Regions from separate parts of the Variovorax sp. LG9.2 genome, predicted to be linked through region 1. Evidence: predicted binding sites of a transcription regulator. Region 1 holds the regulator's gene; each other region holds the start of a gene.
What was found. Region 1 encodes LexA, which represses DNA repair genes until DNA is damaged. Its sites were predicted from a motif close to ACTGTATNNNNATACAGT; they were not measured.
Positions count from the first base shown of each region.

Region 2: a site for LexA is predicted at 4,630-4,647, ahead of QN413_RS21330 (error-prone DNA polymerase). Genes of this name have one in related genera too.
Region 3: a site for LexA is predicted at 4,433-4,450, ahead of imuA (translesion DNA synthesis-associated protein ImuA). Genes of this name have one in related genera too.
Region 4: a site for LexA is predicted at 4,650-4,667, ahead of recA (recombinase RecA). Genes of this name have one in related genera too.

Region 1 is NZ_JASJXB010000002.1:82,542-89,775, reverse strand. It holds gene adk (adenylate kinase) at 1-655, shown strand, start outside; gene QN413_RS02480 (asparaginase) at 733-1,752, opposite strand; gene lexA (transcriptional repressor LexA) at 1,825-2,499, shown strand; gene QN413_RS02470 (hypothetical protein) at 2,640-3,005, shown strand; gene QN413_RS02465 (D-2-hydroxyacid dehydrogenase family protein) at 3,089-4,096, shown strand; gene QN413_RS02460 (MFS transporter) at 4,105-5,268, shown strand; gene QN413_RS02455 (hypothetical protein) at 5,293-7,234, opposite strand, start outside.
Region 2 is NZ_JASJXB010000027.1:33,189-40,422, forward strand. It holds gene QN413_RS21305 (class I SAM-dependent methyltransferase) at 1-69, opposite strand, end outside; gene QN413_RS21310 (hypothetical protein) at 281-628, opposite strand; gene QN413_RS21315 (HDOD domain-containing protein) at 1,212-2,219, shown strand; gene QN413_RS21320 (hypothetical protein) at 2,722-2,889, shown strand; gene QN413_RS21325 (SOS response-associated peptidase) at 3,567-4,307, opposite strand; gene QN413_RS21330 (error-prone DNA polymerase) at 4,678-7,234, shown strand, end outside.
Region 3 is NZ_JASJXB010000014.1:112,771-120,004, forward strand. It holds gene QN413_RS15895 (glycosyltransferase family 2 protein) at 1-1,304, opposite strand, end outside; gene QN413_RS15900 (cytochrome b) at 1,418-1,978, shown strand; gene QN413_RS15905 (alpha/beta fold hydrolase) at 1,975-2,844, shown strand; gene QN413_RS15910 (IS1595 family transposase) at 3,064-4,038, shown strand; gene imuA (translesion DNA synthesis-associated protein ImuA) at 4,512-5,315, shown strand; gene QN413_RS15920 (DNA polymerase Y family protein) at 5,284-6,690, shown strand; gene QN413_RS15925 (error-prone DNA polymerase) at 6,683-7,234, shown strand, end outside.
Region 4 is NZ_JASJXB010000023.1:16,964-24,197, forward strand. It holds gene sucC (ADP-forming succinate--CoA ligase subunit beta) at 1-1,114, opposite strand, end outside; gene argC (N-acetyl-gamma-glutamyl-phosphate reductase) at 1,296-2,219, shown strand; gene QN413_RS19830 (hypothetical protein) at 2,246-2,968, opposite strand; gene recX (recombination regulator RecX) at 3,015-3,464, opposite strand; gene recA (recombinase RecA) at 3,494-4,603, opposite strand; gene QN413_RS19845 (MarR family winged helix-turn-helix transcriptional regulator) at 4,749-5,222, shown strand; gene QN413_RS19850 (response regulator transcription factor) at 5,250-5,924, shown strand; gene QN413_RS19855 (sensor histidine kinase) at 5,921-7,234, shown strand, end outside.

The sequences.
Region 1 (7,234 bases):
GAGACTGATTTTGTTGGGCGCCCCCGGGGCAGGCAAAGGCACGCAAGCCGCCTTCCTCTGCCAGAAGTACGCCATTCCGCAAATCTCGACCGGCGACATGCTGCGGGCTGCCGTCAAGGCCGGCACGCCGCTCGGTTTGCAGGCCAAGGCGGTCATGGCGTCGGGTGCGTTGGTGAGCGACGACCTCATCATCAACCTGGTAAAGGAGCGGCTGGCATTACCCGACTGCGCCAACGGCTTTTTGTTCGACGGCTTCCCGCGCACCATTCCGCAAGCAGATTCGATGCGTGCAGCGGGCGTCAAGCTCGACTACGTCCTTGAAATCGACGTGCCTTTCTCGGACATCATCGATCGCATGAGCGGTCGCCGATCGCACCCGGCCTCAGGCCGTACCTACCACGTCAAGTTCAACCCGCCGAAGCGCGTTGGGCACGACGACGTTACGGGCGACGAACTCATCCAGCGCGAAGACGACAAGGAAGAAACCGTCCGCAAGCGGCTCGACGTCTACAGCGAGCAAACGCGACCGCTGGTCGACTATTACGCGACTTGGGCCAAGTCTGATCCGACGGCAGCGCCAAAATACCGCGCCATCAGTGGCGTGGGCTCGGTTGACGAAATCACGCAACGCGCGCTGACTGCTTTGAGCAGCTGAGGTGGCCTTCGAGGCGAACGAGCAAGTCGCTGCGGCGGCTTTTTTTGCGCCTTTGATGGGTTGAGCCCCAGGCCACCTCAAGCCGAAACAGGTGGCGAAGCCAACATCAACTCAAGCATCAACGCGATGCGTGCTTTGACCGGGGACAAGCCGCCGGCGTCGGGCCACGTGTCGTCACCGCGCGGCAGGATGCGGCCGTTGACGCAGCGTGTTGCACGGCGAATTTCGATGCCGGCCGCGTGCGCTCGAGCCGCGGCCGCTTCGATCGCGTGGTGCAGCGTGCCGTTGCCCGTCGCAGCGAGGATGAGGCCGCGGACCGGACCGGCCGCATCCTCCGCGCCATGCGCCATCAGCGCATCGATGACTGCACCGGTCGCACCCGCGTGGCTCATGATGATCTCCACACGCGGCCATTCGACGTCCGTGCTGATCACTTTGAGTTTGATTGCTGCGTCGAGGCCGGCAGTACCGGCATTGGCGTCAAGGGCGCCCGGCCAGTCACGGAGGCGGCGCACCGCCCCTTCTTCCACATAGCCAAGCGGCCCGGCATCCCCGGACGCGAAGGCATCGAGCCGGTAGGTGTGTACCTTCTGGACATCGATGGCGCTGTGAATGGTGCCTGCACACACCACGGTCACGCCGCGGGCGCCCGCGGTCGCTGCTACGGCAATCGCATCGCGCACATTTTGCGGACCATCGGGCGCGAGTGCGGAGGCCGGGCGCATAGCGCAAGTCAGCGCCACGGGCTTCTCCGCAGGCAACACAGAGTGCAAAAAAAACGCTGTCTCTTCGAGCGTGTCGGTGCCGTGCGTGATGACGATGCCGATCACGTCGGGCACGTTCGACCAATGCATGCATCGTTGCGCCAGCTGGTGCCACACATCGAAGCTCATGTCCTTGCTGTCGAGCTGCGCGACCTGTTCGGCAACTAGCGTCACGCCAGATGGCGCTCCAATCCCAGCGAGCAGATCTGCGACGCCCACCTCGCCCGCGGTGTAGCCGAGGTTGTCCCCAGCGGATGCCGCACGGCCGGCGATCGTGCCCCCGGTGCCCAGCACCACAAGGCGACGCACTTCCGATTGCTCTGACTTCATCATTGCTTGCAAACTTTGAAAAACTGTTTAAAAATACAGCTACTGGACATTCAACCAGTGCCGCAAGGAGTTCCCATGCAATTCGCAGTGAAGCTTACCGCCCGCCAGCAACAAATTCTGGACCTTATCCAGAGCGCCATCGCGAGCACTGGTGCGCCGCCCACCCGTGCAGAAATCGCAACCGAACTCGGCTTCAAATCGGCCAATGCGGCAGAAGAGCACTTACAGGCCTTGGCACGCAAGGGCGTCATCGACCTCATCAGTGGCACGTCGCGCGGCATCCGGCTTCGGGGCGATGCGCTCCGTTCGCTCAACGAGTCGCGCAACAACCAGTTTTCGCTTTCACTGCCGGGCATGGCTCAACTGGCGCTGCCGCTGATTGGTCGCGTAGCCGCCGGTTCGCCCATCCTCGCGCAAGAGCATGTCGATCGAACCTACTACGTCGAGAACACGCTGTTCCAGCGGCAGCCCGACTATTTGCTCAAGGTCCGCGGCATGTCGATGCGCGACGCCGGGATCATGGATGGCGACCTGCTGGCTGTGCAGTCCACCAAGGAGGCGCGTAACGGGCAGATAGTGGTGGCGCGACTGGGCGATGAAGTGACCGTCAAACGTTTGCGCCGCAACAAGCAAGTCATCGAGCTACACGCCGAGAATCCAGATTATCCAACCATCATCGTGCAGCCTGGCGAACCTTTCGAGATCGAAGGTCTCGCCGTTGGCCTCATCCGCAACACGATGCTGATGTGAGGTAGCACCTTTCTTACGCGCATTCAGCGCGCAAAAACCGGCTGCGACAGGTGGCGGGCGTATGGCGAAGAGCCATCACCCTGGCACAGCCGTTCAAGCAATCCTGCCTGTGTTCAACCTCTGACCTATTTGGAGATCGCATGGGACTCGCTTCGCTTACTTTTTCAGACCTCTTCGCCGACCTATGGATGCCGATGCAGTTGCTGGCCGATCGCTGGTTGCCCAATAGAGGGCTCGCCGCATCGCCGCGCAGAAACGCGACCGGCTTGCGCTATGTCGCGGTCAGGCCGTCATGTGGTTCGCGGGCGGCGGAGCCGGGTTGCGCAAGCGCCGTTTCGCCGTCGCGTCCGCTGCGCGTGGTGCGTGTCGTTGACCCGCAGGAGCCCGGTCGTCGCACGGGCCGCGTGGTGATTTCGGGTCGCATAGCGGACGTGTGCGCCGAACTCGATCGACTGGCCGCACTCGAGGCTGCCGAGACAGTCGACGGTCGCCATCGACTTCACTGACGAACATTTCGTTGCCGCCTTCCGTGGCGACAACGACGTCGACTGCCTGTTAAGGCCGATGACGCGAGGCACAATGGCACGCCATGAACATTGTGATCCTCGACGACTACCAGGACGCGGTGCGCAAGCTGCGCTGCGCCGCCAAACTCGACGCCTACGCAGCCAAGGTTTATACGAACACCGTCAAAGGCATCGGACAGCTTTCGGTGCGCTTGAAAGACGCCGATGTGATCGTGCTCATTCGCGAGCGGACGCAGATATCGCGGCAGCTGGTCGAGAAGCTGCCCAAGCTCAAACTGATTTCGCAGACCGGCCGCGTCGGCAGTCACATCGACGTCACCGCGTGCAGCGAGCAAGGTATTGCGGTGGCAGAAGGTTCCGGCTCGCCACTGGCCCCGGCCGAGCTGACTTGGGCGCTCATCATGTCGGCGATGCGCCGTCTGCCGCAGTACATCAGCAACCTGAAGCACGGCGCGTGGCAGCAGTCAGGCCTTAAATCGGCATCGATGCCGGCCAATTTCGGCCTCGGCTCGGTGCTGAAGGGCAAGACGCTCGGCATCTGGGGCTACGGCCGTATCGGTCAACTGATCGCGCGCTACGGCCAGGCATTCGGTATGCAGGTGGTGATCTGGGGCCGTGAGGCCAGCTGCGCCAAGGCGCGCTCCGATGGCTTTCAGGTCGCGCCGAGCCGGGAGGCCTTCTTCATGGCCGCAGACGTGCTGTCGGTCCACCTACGGCTCAACGAAGAGACGCGCGGTGCCGTCAAGCTGGAGGACTTGTCTCGCATGAAGCCGACCGCCCTCTTCGTCAACACCTCGCGCGCTGAACTGGTCGAGCCCGACGCCTTGCTGGCTGCGCTCAATCGCGGCCGTCCCGGGCTTGCCGCTATCGACGTTTTCGAAAGCGAGCCACCGCTGCAAGGACATGCTCTGCTGCGACTCGAGAATTGCATCTGCACGCCGCACATCGGATATGTCGAGCAAGACAGCTACGAGCTCTATTTCGGTCAGGCTTTCGACAACGTTGTGAGCTTTATCAAGGGCAACCCGACCAACATCGTCAACCCGGGCGCGCTGCAGGTTCGACGTTGACATCGGCGGTGCGCCCGCCGCTCCCAGGCGCGCTATGGGCTCTGCTTGCCGGTAACTTCGTCATCGGCACCGGGGTCATGGTGGTGCCCGGCACGCTCAACGAGATCAGCGCGTCGCTGGCGGTTAGCGCAGCGACGGCCGGGCAGCTCATCACGGTGGCGGCCATCGTGATGTGCCTCGGCGCACCGCTGCTGGCAGCCGTGTTCGCCGGGTGGGACCGCCGCGTGCTCCTCGCCTGCACCATGCTCTGGTATGCGGCTGGCCATGCCGTCGGCGCGCTGACGAGCGACTTTGGTGGTTTGCTGCTGGTGCGCACACTGACGGTGATCGCGCCTGCGATTTTCACTGCGCAGTCGGCTGCCTGCGCTGGCCTGCTCGTACGGCCCGAGCAGCGCGGCAGGGCCGTCACCTTCGTTTTTCTCGGCTGGTCGATGGCGTCCGTGCTGGGCCTTCCCATCGGCGCGCTCATTGGAGGTCACTTCGGCTGGCGCAGCGCCTTCATGGTCATCTCGGCGCTCTCGGTTGCAAGCGCGATCGGCATCTGGTTCACTCTGCCGGCCCACATTCATCCGGCCGCCTTGTCACGCGCAGCCTGGGGGCGCGTCTTGAAGAGTCCGATCCTCATGGGCGTGGTGTCGGTCACCGCATTGCAGGGCGTCGGGCAATTCGTGTTGTCGAGCTACTTCGCCCCGATCTTGAAGCTGACACTGAACGCGGACGCGACATCGCTCAGCCTCATGTGGGCATGGTTTGGCGCATGCGGTCTCATCGGCAACGTACTGGTCAGCCGGAACATCGATCGGCTGGGCACGGGGCGCATGGTCATGCTCACCACAGCGATGATCGCGGTGAGCCTGCTGCTCTGGCCGCTGGGGATGACCATGGCATCGATGGCCCTGGTTCTGGTGCCTTGGGGTCTGGGCTGCTTTGCTGCCAACTCAGCGCAGCAAGCGCGCTTGGTGGGCTTGGCACCGACACTTGCGCCCGGCTCTGTCGCGCTTAACAGCTCCGGCATCTACATCGGTCAGGCAGTGGGTGCTGGCGCTGGCGGCTGGATGCTTGCACATGACGCGATCGATTCCATGCACTGGGTCGGCCTCGCGACGGTGCTGGCCGCGATGCTACTGAGCTTTTTGGTCGATCGCGCTCAGAGGCCTGTCGTCACGGCGTAAAACGCCGAGGCCCCGAGCCTGACCTCAGCGTTTTGTGTCTGGCGACTTCTTCGGCGCGATTTCGGCCTCGGTTGCCGGATCAAAAAGATCAAAGTCGATGATGTGCGGATTTTTCTCACGCTCTGCCGTCGGAGCGGATACCTCGATGGGTGCCGGCATCGTTTCGTAGGCCGTCTTGTCGAACTCGGCCAGGTCCAGATCGACACCCGGACGATGCGGAGCGCGTGGGCGCGCCGCTGGCGGAACGGCAGCAGGGGGCAAAGTGGTGGGCGCCTGAACATACGCCGTGTTGTGCTGCAACCCGTCGTCGATGCCGCCATAGATCGAATCCGGCAACGTCGGCGCACCCTCGATAGCATCGGGTGGCGACCCCGCTTCGAGAGTGTCGAGTGGCATCTCGCGGGTTGGAATTTCGCGATCGATCGGTGCCGGCATCGTCGGCTCGAGCTCGTGGCCGAAGGTATCGACGAACGACAGCGGAGTGACGGGCGCTGGCGGCGCGCTGTCTGGGTCGATGACTTCCTTTGCCACCGAATACAGCAACAGAAGCTCTTGATATGCGGCCAGGTCGAACGCTTCGTCGCCATGCGTTCCGGGTTTGCGGAACACCAGCTCTTCGATCAATGCCAGCGTACCAGGTGCCGGCCACTGCGACTCGATGCGTGCCAGCGTGCTGCGATAGTGTTCGAGGCCGCGTCCGGCTTCCGAGAATTTGTCGAATTCCGGCACGTCGGCATTGAAGGCGCGCTCAAACTCATGGCGCAGGCGCGCGTAGTCATCGCGCCGTCCGAGCGAGTGGAAGATGCGCAGCAAATCGAGGTACGCCAATGCGCTGGTGCCCGGGTTGTCGGCGATGTGTTCGCTCAATACGGCGATGGCCTGGTCGTGCTGCCCTAATGACAAAAAGAAGTCCGACTGCTGCTGCACGTCGAACAACTCCTCGGTGTTAACTGGGCGCACTGGCGCACCATCAGGCGTGCGAACCACTGTGTTTTCCAGCGAGCCGTAGCCGCTGAGATAGGCGGGCTCGATGTCGTCGAGCGGCGCGGGGCGTGACGCCGCGGCAACCTGACGCGTCGGAAATGCGCGTGGCTCTGGCAACCGGCCAGCGCTGCGAGGCATGCCGCCTGCACCCGGTTCGTCGGGTGCCCGTCCGCCAGCGGCCGGCGCTTCGCCCCACCATGCAGGCGCTGCGGCTCGTTTGGCTAGGCGCCACAGCAACAGCATGCCGATCAGTGCCAGCAGCAACAAAGCGATCAACGCGTAGACAAGCGGGTTGCGGTAGCGGCTGTCGCGGGCAGCCGCAAGCTCCTGCCGCATTTCGAGCAGCGTGCGCTGGTTTTGAGCGGTCTGCTCGCGCAAGGCAGTCAACGTCGCTTCGAGCGTTTGCATGCGCTGAGCATCGCGTTGGGCATCTTCGGAAGGCGTACCAACGGCCTTCCAAAGCGCGGCAGCTTCGGCACGCTTGGCAGGATCTTCAACGGGCGGTGCTATCAGTTCGGGAGAAGCCTTCAGGCCCGGGTCGCGTGCCGCTGTTGGCTCCATCGCGTCGAGTTGCAGGCGCGGGCCAACGCTCGCGGCAGGTTTTGCATCAGCAGCAGCAGCGGTTGCGGCTGCTGCAGGCGTGCGAGGCGCGACGGGTGATGCCGCGGGGGGTGCAACAGGTGCGGCAGCGACCACGACGCGACGTGAAGGCGCCGGCGGTTTGGCCGGTGCGGGCCGACGCGGTGCTGCAGCCACGGCGTCAGGATCGCGAGGACGGACGACGCGTGGCGCGGCACTGCGGCGCGCTGTTGCTGCACCGGATGTCGCACCGTTGAACGATCCATTCGAGTCGCCGCCGAATCTGCTGTCCGAGGAGGAGAACGCTGAACTTCCGGTCGAGCCATTGCTCGACGAGCGCCCGCCGGGCGAAGTCGTTACGCCAGGCACCGCGATATCCGCAGGCACATCGGCAAGCAGTACG
Region 2 (7,234 bases), on a different contig from region 1:
CACGGGCATTTGGGCGTTTGCGAGCGACACGAGACACGCGCCCGAGACGAGCAGCAGCGTCTTGTACAAGCGCAATGCCGCCAGTTTGCAAAGGGGTCCGTCTGTCACTCTGTGGCGCCGCATTGGCGACGTATGAGTTTTGTGCATCGATGAATCGTCAAAACCAAAAGGCAGCTCCTCATATGCACGGAAATCGCGGAACCAAAATTGGCGGGCTCGCAGCCAACATCAATGCGTTTCGCTCTTTGCGCGCAGCCGCACCAAGCAAGTAGTACGAACTCTACTCGGGCGGCATGATGCCGATCGCGCTCAGATCCGTCGCAAGGTAATGGCGCACAACCGGTTCACGGTCAATGAGCTTGGCGCGGTCTGCAGGCGCAATGGTGGGTCGGAGCGTCTCCGCGCCTGTGAAAGCACAGATGCTTTCCATCAAATCCCAGGTCGAAACGACGGCCACCTCGGTGCTGCCGTCGCCGAGATCGCGAAACAGCGCCACAGCGCGCTGACAGCCGGGTTGCGCACGCAGCTCTTTCAGCTTGGTGACTTCCAGATGCGCGCGGCATTCTTCATGGAGTTCGGTGCGAATCCAGAATGTCCACTCCCGAAGGATGTTGCTGTTCTTTGGCATTGATCACTTTGTCCCGAGTTTCTGCCGAATCCGCGCGATGACTTAGCGACTGGCATTGCCGAACTCTGAAACTCACAGCGCATTTCTCCGCATCATTCGATCTCCGCCGTGATTCGGACAGGAACGAAGTCGCAGCCAAATCACATTTGAACCAAGCCGTTCATTTTTGTGGCCGGAATGTGAATGAATTGCGCTTGCGGGGGTGGCTTGGGCAACGTCTTCTGAACCGGCGAGCCAACCGCAGAACCCGCACCTGAATGCGTGTGGGCACTGGATCGCTTTTGACAACGACGGCGTACCTTCAGATGCTGTTGAACGCGTACTTGGCCGAGCTCCAACAAAAGAACGAACGTTGTTGTGACGAACTGCCGCATGCGATGACCACCTTTGAAACTACGATCCATGAGTTACCACCAGAGTCCGAAACGCCCGCCTTCTTGCGACTCTTCGCCTGTTCGACTTCAAACATCCTATGCACCGCATCCTGAGTGCCTTCGTCGACTTCTGCTCCGTGACACGAGGGATATCGCGGATCGGTTCGGACCGTCGACGGGGCGCACACCTGCAGGACACGACACCCCCTTTGCAATCGCTGCCCGCGGTGACAGACCTGATCCACGTCGCAGCGGATGAGCCGGATTACGCCCAAGCAGCCGCGGCGCAATGGCATGCGTCTGAAAACTTCCGCCTGATTCCAAGCGCCGAGGCCGAGTCCCACGTGCGCGATCAACTTGAAAAACAATTCAAGGACCTGCCACGACCACCACGGGCATTCCACGAGTTGCTGTCGTTCGACTTCGTCGCGCGTGCTTCGTCGAACTACGTCGGCGACTTGGTAGCAGGGGAGCCAATCGTGGCAGCCCGCATTCTGGCAAGGGTTAATTCAGTGCTGTACGGCGCCCGAGCGCCCATACTGCAGATTGGCCAAGCCATCACGTTTCTTGGCCTGCAAAGCGTGCGCAACATCTGCCTGCGCTATCTGCTCGACGAGTCCTTCAAGACAGCAAACCCAGCCATGCGCGCGTCTCTCGATGAAATCGGTAGGTCCAGCGCTATCGCGAGCGAACTGTGCCATCGCTTCGCGAAACGCATGGACCTGGACGACCCCGCCTCGTTGACCACGCACGTCGTCCTGTCCTTCACGGGCCATCTTGCGTGTGCGTTAGTCCGGCCCGCGGACCAACGCACAGCGCCTGATGCGGACACGCTAAGCCTGCTGCAACGCTTTGAGCGGCAACAGGCATCCATCGGATTGGCTGCACCGGAGGTGGGACGCCTGCTGCTCAGTTCGTGGAGCCTGCCACCGTCACTGGTCGACAAGGTGGCCATGATGGACCGGGTGGCAATGCCACTCGACGGTGCGCCAAGTCTGCAAAGCCAGACTCGGGCCATTGGGTTCCTCTGCGCGCGGCTGGGCGAACGGTTGGCACGCAAGCAGGTCGCCAACACCGAACAGCTCGAAGCCCTGCTGCAAACCGATCCGGATCTGCGTTTCCTTCGATCGTATTTCGATTCGACGGCTTACGACGATGCCCTCCGGAGCATGGTCGCACCGGATTTTCTGGAGGGACTCGACGTCGTAGAAGCGTGACACGCAAAAAGGTTGAAGCGCTGAGGCAGGCGGATAGGCACCTTCAGACACATCCTCAAATGCGGCGTCTCCGCGACACCGCTTGCCAATGCGTTACGTTCTTAACAGGCGTAGTCCCCACTGTGACCGGTTGGACAGGCGAGTCGTGCAACGGGTCGGCTTGCCGCACGCGCATGGTGACCACCCCAAAGGCACATCATCGAAAAAAAGGCGGTCACGCCCGCCCTAACTCGATGTACCGCGGCCAGTCAGTTTGCGCGCTGTTCTAACGACTGCGTTGCGGCTTTTCTGCAACGCTGCCAGCTGCCCGAGTTGAGCGGCACAGTCCGACGGCCCAGCCATCAGTATCAAGGGATTGCGCCGCAGCGACGTGATCGATTTCTCCCCCTCGACGGGTCGGCGGTCTTTCGCGATCAGTCCAGCGGAAACAACCGCCATCGACTGCCGGAGAAAAACTTTTTCAAAGGCTGGTGTGCGGTCGGGCCATCATCTCGCGCCGGCTATGCCGCCTTCGGGCTGCAATGTCTACGAGACGCTCGGCTCTGGCTACACACTGCTGGCGTTTGGCACCAAGGCCAAAGTCCTCAAGGATTTTCGCGACGTTGCAGCTGAGTTGCGCATGCCGCTCACGATCGTGCAAGACGACTGCAAAGGCGCAGTCGAGCGCTAGGCAAACCTCATTCTCATTCGACCCGACCAGTTCGTTTGCTGGGCCTGAAAGAACGTCGAACTTCACGGCAAAGAGGCCTGGGAAGGTTTGTCCGTTGCCAGAGGATGACGCGACCCGCGCAGGCGCTAACTCGCGGCGGGTATCGCACCATTGGTGAGCAGGCCACCACCAAGTGGCTCGGAAATTGGGGCCTGCCGCGTTTGTTTTTATGTCCCATCCAATACGCCGCCGATGCATCGCCGGATCGTGACAGTCCAGCTTTTGTACGAACGTCCCGGCTGTCGGTGTCCTGACGAAGCCAACCGGGCAGTGCAGGCAATCGTGGTGACCACGCCGTGGTTCAACAACGATGCCAGCGACCGTAAAAATCACCATGCAAGTCGTTTATATGTTCGGAAGCTTTGCCATCCCGGACGAGACGAACAGGATTCCCTTCGGAAGCGAGTCGTCGGAGGCGATGGCAGCCTCACTGAAAGTCACCGTTACCCCAGCCGGTTTTGGCTACCGGAGCAGATGCAGCAGCAAATGAGCCACTAACGCCCTAATGCCAACGCCAAATCTGAGACTGGGAAGGCGGATGGTTTCCAACTGCGCCGATGCCTACTCGCCTTCAGTCAACGCAGACCACCCGATGTCAGATCTGACGACCAGACGTCAAGGGTGCTAAGACATGCAGTTCACAGTAAAAGTCTCGCCTCCTGAGCAGCCGCAGGCTGGTCTGCCGGTCCCGCGTTGAACAGTTCCACCGGCGTCAACTGAACGAGCGCTTTGGCTTCTTCCACTGTACCGGCAAGCCACTGGTCGAAGTCAACCTGTTCCACCAGCACGAGCGATCGCTTGTCCTGTTGTTGCGGCGGCAACGATAGCTTCGTCTTGGGATCGAGCATCGGCTTGTGCATGCGATTCATTAACGGATGCACATCGGCGTTCATCGTGAGCATGGTGTAGTTGGGCACGATCTCGCCGGTGATTGGATCGGTCCACATGCTCCAGATTCCGGCGACACCCCAAGGTTGTCCGTCTGAGCGCTCGAAGCGCCACCACACGTTTTTCCCCGTCTCCCAGTTGGGCTCGTCGAACGACGACGCCGGAATGATGCAACGCTGGCCTCGCTTCCACGCATCGCGATACGTCGGCCTGCTCGACACGGTTTCGCTGCGGGCGTTCACGGTGCTCAGACGCTTCGGCTTGTCGCCCAGACCTCTCGGCTTGCTCATGGGGATGCGCGTTTCGCAGTCGGCCGGAATCATTCCCCACTGCCCCACGACAAGATCGTTCGAACCATCACTGGCCCGGCGAATGAAGGGGCCCGGGCGCAGCGGATGGAGTTCACGCACCCAGCCGCTCTGATTGCGCGGGCCGACGTGCCAAAGGGCCTCGATCTCGCGGACTTCCGGGCTGATGTAGCGGGTGCACATAAGGAGATTCTGCAATGCCGCGGCGCCGGCGTCGCGCGGTCGAACAACTGCCTGGCACGGCGGACCAGTTCATCGGATTTGTCCAGGCCCCGCGCTTGGCGATTCCTTGGTTGTCAATGGTCTGAGCCACTCGGCCGCAGCCTCCACGGGCGTCAGGCTGCGCAAGCGCGCGTCTTGCCAGAGCGCGGCCGCCTGCGCCTCCAGTTCGACTGGATCGATCGTTCGCCAGCGGCGCTGCAGCTGGTGCGCGCACGCACCAATCCACAGGGCTTGGCGGCCGTTTGAATCGTGCAATTTGTCCATGAGCGCATCGTACAAAACTACTGGATGAATGTACAGTTATCAGTCTTGATGCCGACGTCTGTGCTTCGTGATCCTGCCCGTTCCGTCCTCTCCGCCTGCCTACGCCGAGCTGCACTGCCGCTCTAATTTCACCTTCCTCGTGGGTGCCTCCATGCCGGAGGAGTTGGTGCGCCGGGCCGCCGAGAAGCACTACACCGCACTCGCCCTGACCGACGAATGTTCGGTCTCCGGCGTCGTGCGGGCCCACCTCGAAGCACGCGAATGCGGCCTGCACTTCATCGTCGGCAGCGAGATCCAGTTCATGACCACCAACGACACCCCCTTCGCTCGACTGGTGCTGCTGGCGCAGGACAGGCGCGGCTACGGCAATCTGTGCGAACTCATCACGCTGGCGCGCCGGCGCGCACCCAAGGGCTTGTACAAGGCGCTGGTCACTGACATCGAGGGCAAGACCGCCAAGGCCCCTCATCTGGCCGGCATGGCCGGTTGCATCGCGCTCCTCCTGCCGGAGGCAGGCGCCACCGTCGAAAGCCTCTTCGCCCAGGCCATGTGGCTGCGCACCTGGTTCGACGGCCGTGGCTGGATCGCTGGCAGCCGGCCGATGCAGATGGACGACGACCTGGTCCTATGGACCCTCGAGGAAGCCGCGGGACAGGCCGGCGTGCCGATCGTGGCCACCGGAGGCGTGCTGATGCACAGCCGCGGTCGCAAGCCCGTGCAGGACGTGCTGACGGCGGTGCGGCTGGGCAGGACCGTGGCGGAGTGCGGCTTCGAGCTGTTGAGCAACGGAGAACAGTACCTGCGCGGCCGTGTGCTGTTACCTGAATTGTTTCCGCTTGAATGGCTGCACGAGAGCGTGAAGATCGCGGGCCTGTGTACCTTCAGCCTGGAGGAGCTGCGCTACGAGTATCCCGACGAGATCGTGCCGCCGGGCGAAACGCCCGCTTCGCACCTGCGCGCGCTCACCTACGCCGGCACCCTCACGCGCTTCCCCGCGGGCCTCTCCGACAAAGTGCGCGGCCAGATCGAGCACGAGCTGGCCATCATTGCGCAACTGGCCTACGAGCCCTACTTCCTGACAGTGGCCGATATCGTGCACTGGTCGCGCGCGCAGGGCATCCTGTGCCAGGGCCGCGGGTCAGCGGCCAACTCGGCGGTCTGCTACTGCCTGGGCGTTACCGAGGTCGATCCGGCCCGCATGAACGTTCTCTTCGAGCGCTTCATCAGCGTCGAGCGCAAGGAGCCGCCGGACATCGACATTGACTTCGAGCACCAGCGACGCGAAGAAGTCATGCAGTACATCTACAAGAAGTACGGGCGGGATCGTGCGGCCATCACTGGGGTCATCACCTCGTACCGAACCAAGTCGTCGCTGCGCGATGTCGGCAAGGCGCTGGGCTTTCCGCTCGAGACGGTCGAGCGGCTGGCCAACGGGGCCTACGGCATAGAAGGTCAATGGATTGCCGAAGCCTGTCTGTTCGAATGCGGCCTCGATCCGTCGACACGCAAGGTGAAGCAGTGGCTGCAACTTGCCAACGAAGTCCGGGGCTTCCCCCGTCATTTGAGCCAGCACACCGGCGGCTTCGTCATCGCGCGCGACAAGTTAAGCCGCCTGGTGCCGGTGGAGAACGCCGCAATGGACGATCGCACCGTGGTGCAGTGGGACAAGGACGATCTTGATGCACTCGGCCTCTTGAAGATAGATGTGCTGGCGCTCGGCATGCTCACCGCCATCCACCGCGCCTTCGACTTCGTTGCGGGCAAACGTGGCGCCCCCTTCGGCATGCAAGACGTGCCGGCCGAGTGCGCGGTGACCTACGCCATGATCCAAAAGGCCGACACCGTGGGCGTATTCCAGATCGAGAGCCGTGCACAGATGAGCATGCTGCCGCGGCTGAAGCCCGAGCGCTTCTACGACCTGGTGGTGCAGGTGGCCATCGTGCGGCCCGGACCGATCCAGGGTGGCATGGTGCATCCGTACCTGCGTCGCCGAGCGGGCGAAGAAGCGATCGACTACCCAAGCGACGAGATCAAGGTGGCGACCGAGCGCACGCTGGGCGTGCCGCTGTTCCAGGAGCAGGTGATGCAGATCGCCATGCTGGCAGCCGATTTCACCGCTGGCGAAGCCGATCAGTTACGCCGGGCCATGGGCGCCTGGCGTCGCAAGGGCGGGCTCGAGCCGCACCAGGACAAGCTCGTCCATCGCATGCTGGCAAAGGGCTACACACCCGAGTTTGCCGATCGAATCGCCAAGCAGATCGAAGGCTTCGGCAGCTATGGGTTTCCTGAGAGCCATGCGGCCAGCTTCGGCCTCTTGGTCTACGTGAGCTGCTGGCTCAAGCGCCACCATCCCGACGCCCTCCTCGCCGGCCTGCTTAACAGCCAGCCGATGGGCTTCTACGCACCGGCGCAATTGGTGCGCGATGCGCGCGAGCATGGGGTCGTGGTCAGGCCGGTAGATGTGACAGTCAGCGAGTGGAAGACCACGCTCGAAGAAGCCACGCAGGCCAGCGGGTGCAGTCCGCGCTGGGACACCGCTTTCGTGGACCCCTTGCGCGCAGTGCGGCTGGGCCTGTCGCAGATCTCGGGCATGCGGGAGGCCGTGGCACAGCGGATCGTGGCCG
Region 3 (7,234 bases), on a different contig from region 1:
ATGTTCACCTCGCTCTGCTCGCCGATCCAGCGGCGGTACAGGTACACCGACCACAGATGGAACAGCAGGTCGAGCACGATCTTGGCCCCGATCACACCCGCCGCAGGCGCCAGCGCGCCGAGGTTGCCCTCCACGATGTACACCAGCAGCAAGGCAAAGGCGGCCAGCCCGTACAGCGGCTGCAGCGTGTCGATGGCTTTCACCGGAAGCATCAGCGTGCCGAGCCAGCCGTAACGCCGGTCGCCGACCATCGCGCGGTACCAGTACTGCGTTTGCAGGAAGCCACCGAACCAGCGGCGACGCTGGCGCAGAAAGGGCATCACACCGCTCGGCGCATCGGTGTGCGCCTGTGCATCGCCGAGCACGCGCACGGTCCACGGCAATCCGTGCGCTTGCGCATAGCGGTGCAGGCGGTGGATGAGCTCGTAGTCCTCGACCAGGCAGTCGGTGTCGAAACCGCCCACCGCACGCACTGCGTCGAGCCGGAAACCGGCGAACGCGCCGGAGATCAGCAGCAGCCCGTCGACCCGCATCCACGCGTAGCGCGACAGAAAATTACGGATGTACTCGTACGTCTGAAACCACTGAAAGCAGCGGCCCGCCAGTGTGCGGCTGCACACCGGCGTGATGACGCCCGTCGCGGCCACGAGATCGGGCTCGGCCGAAAACGCATTGCGCACGGCTGCGATGGCCTTGACGTCGAGCAGCGTGTCGCCGTCGACCGTGAGCACGGTGTCGGTGTCGATGCAGGCAATGGCAGCATTGAGCGCGACCGCTTTGCCACCGTGCGGCAACCGCAGCCAGAAAAGACCGGGGTGGCTGGTGCTGGCTGCGCTCAACTGTCCGAAGGCGGGCCGCGTGAGGCCGTAACGCGTCACGAGCAACTCGGCGGTGCCGTCGGTAGAGCCATCGTCGGCAATGACGATGCGATCGGGCACATCGGTCTGGCCGAGCAACGCGGCCAGCGTGACCGGCAACACGGCCGCTTCATTGTGCGAGGCGACGATCACGCCCAGCGTATCGCGCTGCACGTCCGTCGCGCCGACGCGCGCAGGCAAAGCGGCGGGCCGTCGCAGGATCGGCAACGTGTGCCAGCCGACGAAGAGCAGCAACACGGTGTCGTACAGCACATACGCCACCCCGACCGACCAGCCCCACACACCGCCGACCTTGAAGGCCATCGCGAAAAGGGCGATCCACAACACGAGCACGCTGCTGTGGATCAGCACGCTGACCAGCGGCGTGGGCGGCGGCGTGAGCCGCGGGGATGCGGCCACGAACGCGCTGCGAAGGGAATCGTTCAAGGAAAGGATGCTCGAAAAAGTGCCCGGGAAGATGCCCGAAAAGAGGCCGTTAACGCAGGGGACAATCGCCCCGGTTCATAAGCTGAGTCGGTTCTGCCCTGAAAATTCCCTCGATGCTCCCACACGCCCGCTACACCAAGACCGCCATGCTGTTGCACTGGCTCATCGCCGCGCTGATGGCGGTCAACATCGCGTTGATCCTGGCGGTCGATCTCTTTCCCGACGACTGGGTTCGGCCTGCGGTCGACACCCACAAGTCGATCGGCATCACGGTCCTCGGTCTGGTGATCTTGCGGCTTCTGTGGCGCTTTACGCACCGGCCGCCGGCGATGCCCCTTTCTTACGGTCGGCTCGAAAGCTTCGCCGCACACGCTGCACACGGCACGCTGTATGCATTGATGATCTTGCTGCCCCTGTCGGGCTGGATGCACGACTCGGCCTGGAAAGACGCCGCCGCCCATCCGATGCACCTTTTCGCCCTGGTGCCCTGGCCGCGCATCGGCTGGATCATGAACATCGAGCCCGCGACCAAGGAGATGCTGCACGACAAGTTCGGTGCGCTGCACATCTGGGCCGGCTACATCCTGTACGGGCTGTTCGCGCTGCACGTGGCGGGTGCCCTCAAGCACCAGTTCATCGACAAAGAACCCGAACTCCAGCGCATGCTTCCATGAACTTTCCGCCAGATTCCGACGCCGGCGCCCGCGCCTTCATCGAACGCATCGACGCGCTGTCGACGCACCACGATCCGGTGCACGAAGGCGTGCGCGTGCGCTGGCGTCGCTTCGGCAACACCGAGACCGACATCACCTACCCGCCGCTGGTGTTGTTGCACGGCGGCCATGGCAGCTGGATGCACTGGATCCGCAATGTCGAGGCGCTGTCGGCCGAACACACGCTGTGGTTGCCCGACATGCCGGGCTTTCTCGACTCCGACAAGCCTTTGCCGATGGCCGACGGCCAGGCGCCGATCGATCCGTTGCTGACGGCGCTGGGCGGCACGCTCGACATGCTGATCGGCGCCGATACGCCAGTCGACCTCGGCGGGTTCTCCTTCGGCGGACTGGTGGCGTCGACCTTCGCCACGCGGCGTCCGGTGCGTCGGCTGGCGCTGGTCGGCAGCGGCGGCCATGCGTCGCTGCGGCGCCTCACGCTGGACATGATCAACTGGCGCCGCTCGGTCGATCGCGAAGCCGAGCGTGTCGCCTTGAAGCACAACCTCGACGCGCTCATGCTGCACGACAAGGCTTCCGATCCGCTGGCTTTCGAGATCCACGACGTGTCGTGCCACGGCACGCGATTCCGCAGCAAGGACGTGTCGATGGCCGGTGGGCTGCAGGCGGCGATCGACACGCTGACCTGTCCGTTGCTGCTGATGTGGGGTGAGTACGACGTCACCGCCGACCCGCGGCCGCTGGTGGCGCGATTGACTGCCGGTCATCCGAATCGCGGGGGCGCGGTGGTCGATGGCGCCGGTCACTGGACGCAGTACGAGCGCGCCGACGAAGTCAACCGTCAGCTGCTGCGCTTCTTCGACTGATGCCGATGTAGTGCACGCGGCCCGTGTCCTTCCAGCCGCCTGGCGCTGTTGCTGGGCTTGCCCTCGGCAGTTCGCACGGATCGCAGGGTGGAGTAAGTGAATCTGGCATCGTGCCGGCAATGATCGCCTGAGAGTGTTGCAAAGAAGTGGTTGGGGTTTTCGGAATACTGTATAAAAATAAGGGGTATCCTTTTAGCTCCAGCAACTGCACAATACTGGATGGATGTACAGATATTAGCGCCGACAGCGGTTAAGGACTACCCCCAAACCTGGAACGAATTCCTCGACTGGTTTTCCACCGAGGACGATTGCCTTGCCTATCTGGAGCGGCTGCGTTGGGATAGCAACTTCGTCTGCCCGAAGTGCGGCGGTATTGGCGAGGCATACCGAGCCAGCCGCACTCGTTTGATGTGTCGTGGCTGCCAGCACCAGACTACAGTGACTGCCGGCACGATCTTCGATAAGACCCGCACGCCGCTGCGTGTGTGGTTGGCCGCCGCCTGGTATCTGACTAACCAGAAGCAAGGCGTCAGCGCCTTGGGATTGCAGCGTGTGCTCGGCTTGGGCAGCTACCAGACGGCCTGGACGATGCTGCACCGATTCCGCCGGGCGATGGTTCGCCCCGGTCGGGATCAACTCAAAGGCGTGGTCGAGGTCGACGAGACCTACATGGCGCTGACCGACCGTGAGGACCCACCCATCAAGACCGGGCGCAAGCGCAGCACGTCGAAGTTGCTGGTCGCCGTGGCCGTCGAACTACTGGAGCCCAAGGGGTTTGGCCGCATCCGGCTGCGTCGCATTCCCAAAGCTTCGGCGCAATACCTGATTCCGTTTGTCCAAGAGAGCATCGAGCTCGGCGCCCAAGTGCGCACTGACGGTGCGGCCGCCTACAAGCCGCTGAAGGATTTGGGCTACGACCACCAGCGCACTGTGATGCTCGGCTCGGACGTGCCTGCACATGTCTCGATGGCTGGTGTCCATCGTGTGGCGGCCCTGGTCAAGCGCTGGATTCTTGGGACGCACCACGGCTCGGTGCAGCCCGAGCACTTGGACGCCTACCTCGACGAGTTCGTCTTTCGCTTCAACCGCCGAACCTCAGGCTCGCGCGGCATGCTGTTCTACCGGTTGCTTCAGCAGGCCGTGGTCACGGCGCCCGTGACCTATGCGGATGTGATTCAGTCGAGCGCCTCATAAGGGCCAAGGCGGTCGGCTACGGTTTCCTCAGGGCCTGAATTGCAATCCAGAAGCAGGCGAGCGCACCAACTATTGACGCGACCAGGAGTGGCCAGTCCAAGACCGAACTTGCGCCTACGACGACCCTTTCATACCGACTTAACGAAGGAATCAATATGACGAGACCCAACGTCACGTAAACCCCAACTCGAACGAAGTTTGTTTTTTTCATAAAAGTAATCTCCCACCGACCATTCATTCGAGTGCAACGTCGAGTTCCCAGCGACGCGCTTGTCATTCTGAAGATCAAGAAGCCACCGTTCTGCCGCTGCTGCATCCTGCGACAAGGCCTGTTGTCGGCTGTTGTAACCCGTTGGCCTTGGAGCGTAGCGCTTCCCCGTGAACATCGCTAGCATCTGTACGTTTATCCAGTAGTTCTGCGGTCGCTGGAGCTAAATGGATACCCCTTATAAAAATACAGTTAACGATTCATCATGGGCCTCCCTTCCTTCGACTCCTTTTCCCCGTCCGCGCGCCAGAACGTCTGGCGCGGTGACGAGCTGGGCAGCGCCGACATGCCCGTGCTCGGCACCGGCCACCCCGCGCTCGACGCCGAGCTGCCGGGGGGCGGCTGGCCGATCGGCGCGATGACCGAGGTACTGCAGGCGGCACCTGAAGCGCATGTCTGGCAACTGCTGCTGCCGGTGCTGTCTCGCGCGGTCGAAACGCGGGGCGGGCCGGTGGTATTGATCGGCGCACCTTACGAGCCCTTCGGCCCGGCGCTCGCTGCCGCGGGGTTGCCGGTCGAGGCGCTGATGTGGGTGCGCAGCGAGGCGTCTGCCGCACGGCTCTGGGCTTGCGAGCAGGCCTTGCGTTGCGCCGACGTGGCGGGCGTTCTGGCGTGGTTGCCGCAGGCGCGCGTGGGCGAGTTGCGCAGGCTGCAACTCGCTGCGGCACAGCATGAGGGGCTGTTGTTCGTCTTCAGGCCTGAATCCATGGCGCAGTCGGCTTCACCGGCGCGGTTGCGGCTGCAGGTGGTTCCGGCAGAAGGCGGGCAGATGGATGTCCATTTGCTGAAGCGCCGTGGCCCGCCGCTGGTAATGCCCTTGACTTTGCCCGCCCGCAGCGAGCGCATGACGGCGTTGCTGGCCGCCAGCCAGTTGCGGCGCAAGCGGCGCATGCAAGAACTGCAAGGCGCGCAAGAAGAAGCAAATCCCGGCACGACCGTGGTCCGTCTGGACTTGCGCAGGAAGGAGGGGCAATCGCATGCAATGGATCGCGTTGCGGTGGCAGCCTGAAGAAGACCGGGCACCTGTGGCTGCAACGGCACCGATGCCTGGCGCGCCAGCCGCCGACACGCCTGTCGCTGCGCCTCCTTCCATCGAAACCCTCGGCTGGTGGGCGCTGCAATTCACGCCGCGTGTCACATGGCTCGACGAAGCGCTCCTGCTCGAAGTCTCGGCCTGCGAGCGGCTCTGGGGCGGGCAGCAGTCGTTGATGCGCCTGATGACCGCTTGGAACCCGGCGCCCGGCACGCGCATCCAGAAAGTGCAGGGCGCCAATGGCTTGATCGCGCTGGCACGGCTGCGGCTGTTCGCGCGCGGCCACAAGCCGCCCGTCGATGTGCCGGCCGCCCTGCCGCTCGGCGCACTCACGGCTGCGCGGGAGCATCTCGACGTGCTGGAGCGCATGGGCTGCCGCACCTGGGGCGACGTGGCGGCGCTGCCGCGCGGCGGTCTTTCGCGGCGCTTCGGTACGACGCTGCGTGAGACGCTCGACATGGCGTGGGGCTTGCGCCCCGAGAAGCACACGTGGCTTACCTTGCCCGATGTGTTCGACCAGAAGCTCGAACTGCCGGCGCTGGCCGAGAACGCGCATGAACTCATGTGGTCGGCCAACCGCTTGTTGTCGGCACTGCAGATCTGGCTGCGCGCGCGCCAGCGCGGCGTGCTGGCGCTAGAGCTCGAATGGACGCTTGATTTGAGGCGCTTCAACGGGGTGAACCTGCCGCCGCATCAGAGCATCACCGTGCGTACCGCCGAGCCCACGCAAGACATGGCGCATCTGCGCAAACTGATGAGTGAGCGGCTGGCGCTGACCCAGCTCGGTGCGCCTGCGAGCTGGTTGCGCTTGCGCTCGCTCGACACGTCGCCCTGGGCCGGCGCGAGCACGAGCTTCCTGCCTGAAGACAACCGCAAGGGCGACAAGCTGCACGAGCTGGTGGAGCGGCTGAGTGCGCGCTTGGGGGCGCAGCAGGTGCAGGTGCCGGTGGCCCTGGCGGACCATCGACCGGAGGCGATGCAGGCGTGGGGCCCGGCGTTGCGGAGGGGGCTTGCTACGGGCCGTCGCGGGGGGAGCCCCCATCCCTGCCTTCCCCCCAGGGGAGAGGGCGTAAGTACCTTTCCGCCCTGGCTGCTGCGCCAGCCGCTGCGCCTCGAAATACGCGCCGGGCATCCCTGGTACCACGGGCGGTTGCGGCGACTGGTCGGTCCGCAGCGGCTCGAAGGCGGGTGGTGGGCCGACGACCATAACGAAGGCGGCGAGCCGATGGCGCGCGATTATTACGTCGCGGAGAGCCCCGAGGCCGGTCTGGTCTGGGTTTATCGCGAGCGAACTTCCGCCTTGCGCGGAACGAATGAAACGCGCTGGTTCCTGCAGGGGATCTATGCCTGAACTCAGCGACAAACAGTTGATGGCGCGCCGTCCGGCCAAGCTGTATCCACTGCCACCGAAACAGCCGCCAGAGTTATCTACGTTACCAACGCTGCCCGACTACGCCGAGCTGCATTGCCTCACCAACTTCAGCTTTCAGCGCGGTGCCTCCCGACCGGAAGAGCTGGTCACCCAGGCCTATCACCTGGGCTACAAGGCGCTGGCGATTACCGACGAATGCTCGGTCGCCGGCATCGTGCGGGCGCATGTCGCCCTGCGCGACCATCCGCAGGCGCTGGACGACTACGAGCATGAGCACGCCGACGAACCACCGCTCACGCGCAACCCCGATTTCCGGCTGCTCTTTGGCAGCGAGTTCGACTTCGACCGTTTTAAGTTGGTTGCGATTGCGCATGACCTCGAAGGCTGGGGCAGCCTCTGTGAATTCATCACCGCAGCGCGCACCACCAGCGCGCCCAAAGGCGAGTACCGCGTGACATGGCCGAGGCACGGCAGCGATGAAGTTCAGGTCGGCCACGAAAACAAGACCGAAAGCCATGTCGCA
Region 4 (7,234 bases), on a different contig from region 1:
CGGCGCTGATGATGGGCAGGCCCGAGTCGGCCAGCAGTTTCTTGCCTTCGACTTCGTTGGTGCCCTTCATGCGCACGACGAGCGGAACGCTCAAGTTCACTGCCTTGCAGGCTGCGATCACGCCGGTGGCGATGGTGTCGCACTTCATGATGCCGCCGAAGATGTTGACCAAGATGCCTTTGACGTTCTTGTTCTTCAACATGATCTTGAAGGCTTCGGTCACCTTCTCGGGGGTGGCACCGCCGCCCACGTCCAGGAAGTTGGCCGGCTCGCCGCCGAACAGCTTGATGGTGTCCATGGTGGCCATCGCCAGACCGGCACCGTTGACCAGGCAGCCGATGTTGCCGTCGAGGCTGATGTAGGCCAGGTCGAACTTGCTGGCTTCGACTTCGGCCGGGTCTTCTTCGTCGAGGTCGCGCAGGGCGACCAGTTCAGGGTGACGGAACAGCGCGTTCGGGTCGAAGTTGAACTTGGCGTCGAGCGCCTTGATGTTGCCGTTGCCTTCGAGGATCAACGGGTTGATCTCGACGAGCGATGCGTCGGTCTCCATGTAGATCTTGTAGAGCTTCTGCATCACGTCGACCGCTTGCGCCTGCGATGCTTCCGGCACGCCGATGCTGGCAGCCAGCTTGGTGCCTTGCTCGACGGTCAGGCCGAGGGCCGGATCGACGAAGTCGGTGTGGATTTTTTCAGGCGTGTCGTGTGCGACGCCTTCGATGTCCATGCCGCCTTCGCTCGACACGATGAAAGCGACCCGCTGCGTGGAGCGGTCGGTCACGGCCGAGACGTAATACTCTTTCTTGATGTCGGCGCCGTCTTCGATGAGGAGGCGGCGGACCTTCTGGCCTTCAGGGCCGGTCTGATGCGTGATGAGCTGCATGCCGAGGATTTCGCTGGCGAGCTTTTTCACTTCATCGATCGAGCGAGCCAGCTTGACGCCGCCACCCTTGCCGCGGCCGCCGGCGTGAATCTGTGCCTTGACGACCCAAACCGGGCCGCCCAATTTTTGAGCGGCTTCCACCGCTTCCTGGACCGTGTAGGCCGGAATGCCGCGGGGGACCGGCACGCCGAACTTGGCAAGAATTTCCTTGCCCTGGTACTCGTGAATCTTCATGAGGGTGTTTCTCGGAAGGAGGTTGCGAACGGGGAGATCTGGAGACTGAATCGGCTGTTGTCCGCAGGCGACGGCAACCTGACGGTTGGGGGCGGCGAACAACCGCGGACTGTATCATGGTGCGCCGCACCAACGCGCACTTTGCGCTGCGGTCAATACGTACTTTCTCCTGACAAAAGCTATGGCCAAAGTCTTTATCGACGGTGAAGCCGGTACCACCGGTTTGCAGATTCGCGAGCGGCTCCAGAAGATGCCGCAAATCGAGGTCGTGAGCATCGCGCCGGAGCTCCGAAAAGACGTGAACGCCAAGCGTGACCTGATGGGCGGCGTCGATCTGGTGGTGCTGTGCCTGCACGACGACGCGGCCATCGAATCTGTCGCGCTGATCGACCAGTTGCCGGGCAAGAAGCCGAAGATCATCGATGCCTCGACCGCGCACCGGACGAATCCGGCGTGGGCATTCGGCTTCCCGGAATTGGTGGCGGGGCATTGGCAGGTCGTGGTCAAGGCAGACCGCGTGGCCAACCCGGGCTGCTATGCGACCGGCGCCATTTCGATCGTGCGTCCGCTGGTCGATGCGGGCATCTTGCCGGCTGACTTCGCAATCGCGCTGCCATCGGTGAGCGGCTACTCGGGTGGTGGCCGGACCATGATCGAAGCGTATGAAACAGGCGACGCGCCGCCCTACGAGATCTACGCGCTGGGCCTGAAGCACAAGCACATCCCGGAAATCATGAAGTACACGGGGCTCACGCGTCGGCCGGTGTTCATTCCGTCGGTAGGCAACTTCAAGCAGGGCATGCTGGTGCAGCTGCCGTTGCATCTGGACGACCTGCCGGGCAAACCGAAAGCGGGTGATCTACACGACGCGCTCGCCACGCACTACGCGGCGAGCAACACGCCCGAGAAGTTCGTGAAGGTGCTGCAGCCGACCGCCGACGGCAAGCTGGAGCCGACCGCGCTGAACGACACCAACGCGCTCGAGATTCGGGTGTTTCCGAACGAGGACCATCGGCATGCGGTGGTCATTGCGCGGCTCGACAACCTTGGCAAGGGTGCCAGCGGTGCGGCGGTGCAAAACCTGAAGTTGATGTTGGGGCTTTGAGCCGGGCGCTCGGCTGTGCCGAGCAATTAGCGGGTGAGCCAGAGCCCGACGCCGAACAGCATCGCGTGCGCGCCGAGCGCAATCCACAGCAGTGTGTGCGATGGCATGGCCATGTCGCGCAACGCATCGCCGACCTGCTGATGCAGCATCGCGCGCAAAGCCGGATCTTCTTTGCCGGCTTCTGCGGGTGCGCTCGTTTCCCGCTGCGCCCGCCACTGCCGCAGCAAGTCAGACAGCGGTAGGCGCTTGACCACGAAGGCGATGATGCGGCGCACCGCGCGACTGGTGCCGAGCGCCGGTGCGAGCTGGTCAGCCAACGCGTTGGCTGACAGCGCCTCGCCCGCGCGCTCAAGTGCACCATGGGCGCGAGGCATGGCCTCGATGCGGCCAGCGATGGCTGCCGACAGCCGCTCGCTCAAGCTGTCGCCATGCGCCGCGACGACATGCCTGAGCGCCCTGCGGCGCCCCTGCGCCACGCCGAGCATCACGTACAGCGGCACAAAAGCGACGAGCAGCACCGCCACCAGCAAGGCCGGAGAGGTGAGCAACGCGAGCAGGGCACCGGCGCCGCCAGCCCGAGCCCCCGCCATGCCGGGCCCGTTGAGCCGGCCGACATACACAAAGAACAAACCGCCGCCCAGCAGCAATGCCAGCGCCACGCCGATGGCAACGGACCCCGCAAATGCCGCACCTGCTTTAAAGCCCGTTCGGGCGATGGATTGGGAGAAGGGTGTTTTTGTTTTCGACATGAGCTGCATTCCGATGTGTGACGACGCGGATCATGCCCGGAGGAACTCACTCATCGACGGTCCCCTTCAGGACCTTGGCCACGACGCCGCCGGCAAAGCCCCGCGCCATCAAAAATCGCATCTGCTTGCCGCGCTCTTTGGCGTCGAGCGGTACGGCATCGAAGCGGCGCCCCCAAACGTCGCGGGCGCGGGCCAGCTCGGTGTCTTGCAGCCCAGCGACGGCCTGCGTGATTGCTTCTGAAGCGATGCCCTTTTTCTGCAGCTCCTGGCGCAAGCGCATCGCGCCCATGCGCGGCGCCCGCTGGTTCAAGACCGACTGAACCACGCGCGGCTCGCTGATGAAGTCTTTGGCCTGAAGCTCGTCGAGCGCCGTCGCCAGCAGGCCGGGCTCTTCTTCGTACTTCTTCAGCTTGCGTTCAAGTTCCGGCCGCGAGTGTTCGCGCTGACTCAGCAAACGCAGGGCGCGACCCTTGAGAGATGGGGCAGCAAAGGCCATGCGGAGCCTGCGTCGCGTCGCTCTGCTTCTTACTTGTCGGCTTGCTCGGCTTTTTCGGCCTTTTCAGCCTTGGGCGCCTTCACCGGCTTGGCCTCTACCAGCTCGGCCAGGACAGGGATGCCCAGCGATTCGCGCACCTTGTTCTCGATCTCGCGCGACAGCGTCGGGTTCTCACGCAGGAACTCGCGTGCGTTGTCTCGGCCCTGACCGATTTTTTCGCCGTTGTAGGCGTACCAGGCGCCCGACTTGTCGACGATCTTGGCGGTCACGCCCATGTCGATGATTTCGCCTTCGCGGCTGATGCCCTCGCCGAACAGGATGTCGAACTCCGCCGTCTTGAAAGGCGGGCTGACCTTGTTCTTGACGACCTTGACCTTGGTCTCGTTGCCGATCGCTTCTTCGCCCTTCTTGATGGTGCCGATGCGACGAATGTCGAGCCGGACCGACGCGTAGAACTTGAGCGCGTTGCCGCCGGTGGTGGTTTCGGGCGAGCCGAACATCACGCCGATCTTCATGCGGATCTGGTTGATGAAGATGACCATGCAGTTGGTCTTCTTGATGCTGGCGGTCAGCTTGCGCAGCGCCTGGCTCATCAGGCGGGCCTGGAGACCGGGCAACGAGTCGCCCATGTCGCCTTCGATTTCGGCACGCGGGGTGAGCGCGGCGACCGAGTCGATCACGATCAAATCGACGGCACCTGAACGCACCAGTGAATCGACGATTTCGAGTGCTTGCTCGCCGGTGTCCGGCTGGCTGATCAGCAGGTCGGACAGGTTCACGCCCAGCTTTTGCGCGTACTGCACGTCGAGCGCGTGTTCGGCGTCGACGAAGGCGCAGGTGCCTGACTGCTTTTGCATTTCAGCGATGACCTGCAGCGTGAGCGTGGTCTTGCCCGAGGATTCAGGGCCGTAGATTTCGATGACCCGGCCGCGCGGCAGGCCGCCGACGCCCAACGCGATGTCAAGGCCGAGCGAGCCGGTCGACACAACCTGCACGTCTTCCAGCGCCTCGCCTTCACCGAGCCGCATGATCGTTCCCTTGCCGAACTGCTTCTCGATTTGAGCGAGTGCAGCCTGCAGTGCCTTGGCCTTTTCGCTGCCTGCGACTGAAATGCTGGTGCCTTTGACGAGTGCGTCCATTTGAGAATCTCCTTGAATATCAACGGGTTGGAATGACTTCGATCCATCTGCTTTTAACTACAGGCTGGATGCTTGAACAGTAGTGTAGAGGCTCATTGGTTTAAGTAAACCCGTTTTTTAGTCAGTTTGATTTACCATTAAAGCCATGACTCTCGACCCCGAAAACGCATGGCGCCAAACCCATTTGGGCCGACTGCTCGGCCATGCGATGCGCCGCTTCGACGAACGCGTGCTGGCACTCATGGCGCACGACGTCGACGTGCCGCTGGCGCTCTCGAATCTGGCTGCGCGCTCGCAGATCAGCGCGGCGCACATCCACATCACGCGTCACTTGGCACGCGATGGCGCGCGGCTCACGGCGCTGGCCGCGAGCGCCGGCATGACGAAGCAGGCCATGGGCACGCTGGTCGATCAATGCGAAGCCTGGGGCCTGGTCACCCGCGGCCCCGATCCGCTCGACGCGCGTGCACGCCGCGTGCAGTTCACCGCCGACGGGCTAGCCTGGCTCGAAGCTTTTCGCAAAGCCGTCGCGCAAGCGGAGGACGAGTTTCGTGCCAGCGTCGGAAACGACATCGCCACCGTGGTAACCATCGGCCTCGAAGCCTACGCCGCAGCCTAGAATTTGCGCAACAAGCCGGAGGTGGCGATGCGGATTCTGATTGCAGAAGATGACCAGGTGCTGGCCGATGCCTTGCTGCGCAGCCTGCGCACCTCGGGTGCGGCAGTCGACCACGTTGCCACCGGCTCGCAAGCCGATGCGGCGTTGATGACCAACAGCGAATTCGACCTGTTGATCCTCGACCTAGGTCTGCCCAACATGCACGGACTTGAAATCCTCAAGCGCCTGCGCGCCCGTGGCTCACAGCTCCCGGTGCTGGTGCTCACCGCGGCCGACAGCGTCGAAGAGCGCGTCAAGGGCCTCGACTACGGGGCCGACGATTACATGGCCAAGCCGTTCTCGTTGCAGGAGCTCGAAGCCCGCGTGCGCGCCCTCACGCGGCGCGGAATGGGCGCCACCAGCAACGCCATCAAGCACGGCCCGCTGGTGTACGACCAGGCAGGTCGCGTGGCGACCATCGACGGCAAGATGGTCGAACTCTCGGCGCGCGAGCTTGGCCTGCTCGAAGTGCTGCTGCAGCGGGCGGGGCGGCTGGTGAGCAAAGACCAACTGGTCGAACGGCTGTGCGAATGGGGCGAAGAAGTGAGCCTCAACGCCATCGAGGTTTACATCCATCGCCTGCGCAAGAAGATCGAGAAAGGTCCGGTGCGCATCGCGACCGTTCGCGGCCTCGGTTATTGCCTGGAGAAGATTCCGGCGTGAAGCTCTTCCAGCGCGGCCAGCGCTCCCTGTTCGGGGAAATCCTCGACTGGATGCTGACCCCGCTGCTGCTGCTGGTGCCGGTCAGCATCGGCCTCACATGGCTGGTGGCGCAGGGCATCGCCAACGCGCCCTTCGATCGCGCGTTGGAATACAACGTGCAGACGCTGGCCAAGCTGGTCACGGTGCAGGGCGACCACGTGCTGTTCAACCTGCCGCAGCCGGCACGCGAGATCCTGCGAGCCGACGACACCGACCACGTCTACTACCAGGTGCTGACGTCGAGCGGCGAATCGCTCGGTGGCGACCACGACATACCACCCCCACCCGAAGACGAATCCGCCACCATCGGCTCGGTGCACATGCGAGATGCCGAGATGCGGGGCGCGACGGTGCGCGTGGCCTACACCTGGGTCCAGCCGCCGCTCGAAACGGCACCGCTGGTGCTCGTGCAGGTGGCAGAGACCCGCGAAAAACAGCAGGTGCTGGCGACTGAAATCATCAAGGGCGTGCTGCTGCCGCAGTTCGCCATCCTGCCGCTCGCCATCCTCTTGATCTGGCTCGCACTCGTGCGCGCCATCAAGCCGCTTTCGGAACTGGAAGAGCGAATCCGCGAGCGCAAGCCCGATGACCTGAGCCCGCTAGACGATCGGCTGGTGCCTTACGAAGTCGCGCCTTTGGTCGCTTCGGTGAACGGACTGCTGACGAAGCTCAAGGAATCGATCGCTACGCAAAAGCGCTTTCTGGCCGACGCCGCGCACCAGCTCAAGACGCCGCTCGCCGGGCTGCGCATGCAGGCCGATCTGGCGCAACGCGAAGGCGCCAATGCCGACGAACTGAAACAGTCGCTCAAGCAGATCGGCCGATCGAGCATTCGCGCGACGCACACGGTGAACCAGCTGCTCGCGTTGGCCCGCGCCGAAGGCGGCGCCGGTGCGCTGGCGTGGCAACCGTGCGACCTGGCGCGACTCACCGTCGAGGTCGTGCGCGAGGCAGTCCCGCGCGCGATCGAAAAGCGCATCGACCTCGGGTACGACGGCGTCGAGCCGGGTGCGCCAGGTGTCATGCTCGAAGGCAATGCGACGCTGTTGAAAGAGCTGGTGCGCAACCTGGTCGACAACGCGATCGCGTACACGCCGTCGTCGCCCGACAGGCCCGGCGTGATCACCGCGCGGGTGCTGGCCGATCCGTTCGGGCACATCGTGCTGCTGCAGGTGGAGGACTCGGGACCGGGTATTGCCGAGTCGGCGCGCGAGCTGGTGTTCGAGCCCTTTTATCGCGTGCTGGGCAACGAGGCCGACGGCTCGGGGCTG